One region of the Nitratireductor lacus genome, then DNA from elsewhere that is predicted to be linked to it. Evidence: predicted binding sites of a transcription regulator. Region 1 holds the regulator's gene; the other holds the start of a gene.

The links. Region 1 encodes LexA, which represses DNA repair genes until DNA is damaged. Its sites were predicted from a motif close to TGTTCNNNNTGTGTTCNG; they were not measured.
Region 2: AC07E3_RS21060 (helicase-related protein) is a predicted target of LexA. The motif match lies at 1,353-1,370, and genes of this name have one in related genera.

Annotation. Positions count from the first base shown of each region.
Region 1 is NZ_JBWKMB010000001.1:93,015-96,121, forward strand. It holds gene AC07E3_RS00465 (MarC family protein) at 31-663, shown strand; gene lexA (transcriptional repressor LexA) at 763-1,482, shown strand; gene AC07E3_RS00475 (NAD(P)H-hydrate dehydratase) at 1,637-3,107, opposite strand, start outside.
Region 2 is NZ_JBWKMB010000041.1:1,809-4,915, reverse strand. It holds gene AC07E3_RS21060 (helicase-related protein) at 1-1,209, opposite strand, end outside; gene phbB (acetoacetyl-CoA reductase) at 1,877-2,596, opposite strand; gene AC07E3_RS21050 (acetyl-CoA C-acetyltransferase) at 2,705-3,107, opposite strand, start outside.

The DNA.
Region 1 (3,107 bases):
CTGGGCTAGACAGTTGCAAGGGAGGACCTCATGCCAGGCTACGAGACCGCATTCAATGCCTTTGTCACACTGCTCGTGACCGTGGACCCACCAGGCCTCGCCCCGCTCTTTCTCGCCCTGACGGTGGGCATGAACCGGTCAGAGCGCAACCAGGTCGCCGTTCGGGCGGCGATCATCGGCTTCGCGGTCCTCGCTCTCTTCGGCGTGGCCGGCAGCGCCATACTCTCCGTGTTCGGGATCACACTTCCCGCTTTCCGCGTGGCGGGCGGCCTGCTTCTCTTTTTCATCGCCTTCGAAATGATCTTCGAGCGCCGCCAGGAACGCCATGAGAAGAGCGCCGAGCGCGCCATCACCCGCGACATGATCCGAAACATCGCCGCCTTTCCGCTGGCGATCCCCTTGATAGCCGGCCCTGGCGCGATTTCGGCCACCGTTCTTCTCTCAGGCTCCTTTAGCGGCCTGGCCGGAAGCGCGGCACTGCTGGCAATACTGGCCACAACGATCATCATCACCTACGCCGTCTTCACGCTCGCCGAGCGCGTCGACCGGTTTCTTGGCGAGACGGGACGCTCGATCCTGACGCGCCTTCTCGGCGTTATACTGGCTGCCCTCGCCGTGCAGTTCGTCGCCGACGGCGCCAAGGCGCTGTTTGCGGCGCCGTAGCCCCGGTAAACCGCGCACAAATGCCGGGAGTTGCGGAACACAACTGGAACATATAGAGTATGTTCTGGTTTTGTTTTTAACTGATTCTCGGTGGCGCCCATGCTGACCCGCAAGCAGCACGAACTTCTCCTGTTCATCCACGAGCGGCTGAAGGAAACAGGAATCCCGCCCTCCTTCGATGAAATGAAGGAAGCGCTGGACCTTGCCTCGAAATCCGGCATTCATCGGTTGATCACCGCCCTCGAGGAGCGTGGCTTCATTCGCAGGCTTCCCAATCGGGCCCGTGCCCTGGAAGTTCTGCGCCTTCCCGATTCGATTGCTCCCGGCCTGAACCCCGGCGCACGAAAATTCTCGCCCAGCGTCATTGAAGGCAGCCTCGGCAAAGCCCCCTCGCCCCAGCCAAAACCGGCTGCCAGCAATGATGACGGTCTTGCCGGCGTCGTTTCCGTGCCGGTGATGGGCCGCATTGCTGCAGGCGTCCCTATTGATGCCATTCAGCACCAGACGCATTCCATCGCCGTCCCCCCGGACATGCTGAGCGGCGGCGATCATTACGCGCTGGAGGTCAGGGGCGATTCCATGATCGAGGCGGGGATCTTCGATGGCGATACCGTCATCATCCGCGAAACCCAGACCGCCAATCCGGGCGAGATCGTGGTCGCGCTGGTGGATCAGGAAGAAGCAACCCTGAAACGCTTTCGCCGCAAAGGCGCGTCGATTGCCCTTGAAGCTGCAAACCCGGCCTATGAAACGCGGATTTTTGGCCCTGACAGGGTCAAGGTTCAGGGACGTCTGGTTGGATTGATGCGCCGTTACTGAAGTATGTTGCAGTCAGGTGGAAAAACCTGACTGCAAAATCCTCCAACGCGGCGACGGCGGGTCGAGCCGTCTGTGTAGCCCCCCACTTTTCTTCCACAGCCGGGTACACCCCTTTCGTTTCTCCCCGCCGGTACGTCCCGCTCGCTTCGACCTTTCAGCGGACATGTTCCGGGAACTGAGACCGCAGAACCCGGGGCAGCATCTCGGGCAGATCCTCGGCGATAAGCCCGCGGCCGAACACTCCGCCGGCCTCCGCATGAAGCCAGACACCCGCGCAGGCTGCTTCAAACGCCGGCATCCTCTGCGCCATCAGACCAGCCACGATCCCGGACAGGACATCGCCTGAGCCGGCTGTCGCCAGGTGCTGCGTTGCGTTCACATTGATGGCTGCCCGCCCGTCGGGCGCCGCAACCACCGTATCCGGTCCCTTGAGCACGATTATCGCACCGGATCGCATGGCTGCCTCCCGGGCCCGCTCCACTTTCGAGACCTCCGGCGCATCTTCAAGACCTGCAAACAGGCGGCCGAACTCGCCTTCGTGGGGTGTCAGAACGACCTGCGCGGCGGAGGCCTTGATCATGGCGAAAAGCGTCTCCGGATCGCCGCGAAAGGCGGTGATTGCATCCGCATCGAAAACCAGCCCGCCCACATCGTCCACCTGATCGAGAAGGCTGCGCGCAAAACCTCGCGTCCGCTCGCCTGTTCCTGCCCCTGGCCCCAGCACTGCACCGGAAGGCGCGCGGTCACGGATGAACGCCTCCAGTTCGTCCGCCGTATCGGCCCTGCGCAGCATGATCGAGGTCAGATGCATAGCGTTGACGGAGAGCGCGTTGGCGGGTGAAAGCACGGTCACGGCGCCCGCCCCCGCCCGCGCAGCACCGCGCGCTGCAAGACGCGCTGCTCCCGTAGACGTGGCGCCACCGGATATGACGGCCACATGCCCGCGCGAATATTTGTGGGCGCTGATGCCGATCTCCGGAAAGGTCGCCCGCCACAGCGCGGGTCGGTTCTCCCATGTGTTGCATTCGGCTCGATCCAGCGTTGTTTCGGCTATGCCGATATCCGCGACAAGAAGCACACCGCACATCTGTCGGCCGGGCACGAGCACGTGCCCCGGCTTCTTGCGGAAGAAGGTCACGGTCATATCCGCCTGGAACGCAGTACCAAGCGGCTTCCCGGTAAGCCCGGAAACGCCGGACGGCAAATCGATCGACACCACGGGGAGCCCGCTGGTGCGCACCCGTTCTATGATTGCAGCCTCGCGCCCTTCGACAGGCTTCGACAGACCAGCGCCGAACAGCGCATCCACCACAAGCCATCGCTCAACGGGTTCGAACTCCGAAAATGGCTTCGGTTCAACAGGGCAATCCCTGCGCGCCCTGGCAGCATCGCTGCCCGCCGCCGGTTCGGTTTCGGCAAACAGCCGGACCTGGACACCCCGCTCCGCAAGCAGGCGGGCAACGACATAGCCATCGCCACCGTTGTTGCCCGGGCCGCAGAGAACCAGAAACCCCTCCGCCACGGCGAAACGTTCCAGGATCGCAGCCGCCACCACCGCACCCGCGTTCTGCATCAGGCCATAGCCGTCGAGAGGCCCGGCAGCGATCGCATTGCGGTCCACGCTG
Region 2 (3,107 bases), on a different contig from region 1:
CATTCGCGCCAGATCAGAAAAGACTGCACCAACAATTTCTGCGTGCTGGGCCGGTGCGATGCGCCGGTAATCGGGCAGCACGCAGGCTTCCCACAGGAGCCCGACACGCTCGCGCCCCTCGGCCAGCGCCCGGATATCCCCGTCACGCGACAGGAATTCGAGCACTTTCGCATCGGCGGCCGGCAGCGCGCGGGTCAGGCCGTCCACGGGCGGCGGCGTATCGAGCGACGCCTTGAGCGCATCGACGCTTGAAAAGTCGAACGACGCCGTGCGCCATTGCAGCACCTTCACGGGGTCGAACTCATGCGCCTCGATGCGGTGGACGAGTTCATCGGCGAAGGGGTCGACCTGGCCGGTAACGCCAAACGTCCCGTCGCGCAGGTGCCGGCCGGCACGGCCTGCGATCTGGCCGAGCTCCGCCGGATTGAGATCGCGATACTGGAAACCGTCGAATTTGCGGTTCTGCGCGAAGGCCACATGATCGACATCGAGGTTGAGCCCCATGCCGATCGCATCCGTCGCCACCAGATAGTCGACATCGCCGGACTGATAGAGCGCGACCTGTGCGTTGCGCGTGCGTGGGCTCAGCGCGCCGAGCACCACGGCCACCCCGCCGCGCTGGCGGCGGATCAGCTCACCGATGGCATAAACCTCGTCGGAGGAGAACGCCACGATGGCCGAGCGGCGCGGCAGCCGCGTGATTTTGCGTGAGCCGGAATAGGTGAGCACCGACATGCGCGGCCGGGTGATGACGGAGAGGCCCGGCAGGAGCTTCTCCAGTATGCCGCGCATCGTGCCGGCCCCGAGCAGCAACGTTTCCTCGCGGCCGCGCAGGTGCAGGATACGGTCGGTGAAAATGTGGCCGCGCTCGAGATCCGCGGCAAGCTGGACCTCGTCGATCGCGACGAAGGCCACGTCGGCCTCACGCGGCATCGCTTCCACAGTGCACACCGAAAAGCGCGCCCCCGGTGGCGCAATCTTTTCCTCGCCGGTGATCAGCGCAACATGCTGCTCGCCCACCTTGGCGACCACGCGCGAATAGACCTCGCGCGCAAGCAGGCGCAGCGGCAGACCGATGACGCCGCTGGAATGCGCAACCATGCGCTCGATGGCGAGATGCGTCTTGCCCGTGTTGGTGGGGCCGAGGATGGCTGTGACGTTGCGCCCCGAAAGCACCCGGGGGCTGGCGTTCTGATTCTGGAAATTCATAGGGCCCGGAAAGCCGTCTACCTCAGCGAAAAAAGGCGAGCACACGGGTTAGCACGCTTTGCCTCCGCATTCCAAGGCAAGACTGTCACTCCCCCGACAATGACTGCCATATGCCTTCGCATATCCATGCATCCATTAAGGTTTGGAACGAGTCTGGAACGAATCAGCGACGAATCACTGACTTTGCAGGTTTCCCGTTTTGTTCACCCCAACATACGGTATGACGCAGAGGAAGCGGAACTAGATACTGAATCGGCGCCAAACCGGAAGTGCCGCAAAGGAAGGGCAAGCGTTAACCTTTTGCCGGCAGCGGAGGCGCAGGCACGTTCCACCCTGCGCAAGCATAAGATTTTGTTAGGAAAATTTGACCCACCGTTAACAGCCGCACCGCGCGGGTTGAGACCTGGCATTAACACTTCGACCAAACCCGGAACGAATCGGCGACGAATCAGTGATATCGCAATGTTCCCGGTACGTTCACCGCTACATCTGGTGTTTTCCACTGCCTGTCGACAGACAGCGCACAGCTTATCCACAGCTCGGCTGCGGCAGGATGAAAGCTCCGTTAACCGAATTGCTTCAAATTGATACAGGATCGAGGGATCCGGAACGCCATGATCGATCCACAGCGTCCCGAAAATTTACGGCGCGGCACGCCTGATTTTCATCAGATGAAGTATTGCCCGCCATTGACGGTCAGCGTCGAGCCGGTCACGAAGCCTGCATCGTCGGACGCGAGGAAGAGCACCGACCGTGCGATTTCCGACGCCTCGCCCAGCCGCCCCACCGGGATCTGCGCAATGATCTTCTCGCGCACCGCTTCCGGCACGGCCATCACCATGTCGGTGGCGATGTAGCCCGGGCAGATAGCGTTCACCGTCACGTTGAAACGCGCCCCCTCCTGGGCCAGCGCCTTGGTGAAACCGATCTCGCCGGCCTTGGCCGCCGAGTAATTGGCCTGCCCCATCTGCCCCTTCTGGCCGTTGATCGAGGAAATACTGATGATCCGGCCGAACTTGCGCGAGCGCATGCCGGCGAAAACCTGATGCGTCATGTTGAAGACGCCGTTGAGATTGACATCGACCACCGCGCGCCAGTCTTCCGGCGTCATCTTGTGAAACATCACATCGCGCGTGATCCCGGCATTGTTGACCAGAATGTCCACCGGGCCGAGATCGGCTTCGATCTTCGCCACACCCTCGGCACAGGCGTCATAGTCGGCAATCGACCATTTATAGGTGGCAATGCCGGTTTCCTCGGTAAACCGCGCCGCCGCCTCGTCATTGCCCGCATAATTCGCCGCAACCTGATAGCCTGCCTCTTTGAGAGCTGTCGCTATCGCCGCGCCGATACCACGGGTTCCCCCGGTAACAAGTGCCGTCTTCATGCAGATCGCCTCCCTGGAAATGAATGTTCCCCGCCGCCTTCGCCCTATTGTGCCTGAGCGATAATCCGGCTGGCGCGCAACGTCTCCCGCCGCGCGCCGCCAGTCAGCCTACAGCGCTTCCACGCACATGGCGACGCCCATTCCGCCACCGATGCAAAGCGTCGCCAGCCCCTTCTTCGCGCCCCGGCGGCGCATCTCGAAGGCCAGCGTGTTGAAAATGCGGGTGCCCGAAGCACCGATCGGATGGCCGATGGCAATCGCTCCGCCATTGACGTTCACGATCTCCGGGTTCCAGCCCATATCCTTGTTGACGGCACAGGCCTGTGCGGCAAAAGCCTCGTTGGCCTCGACCAGATCGAGATCTTCCGCCTTCCAGCCAGCCTTCTCCAGCGCACGGCGCGACGCGGGGATCGGCCCCGTGCCCATGATCGCCGGGTCGACACCCGCCGTTGCCCATGAGGCAATGCGGGCGAGCGGTGTCAGGCCCCGGCGCTCAGCCTCGCTTTCGCGC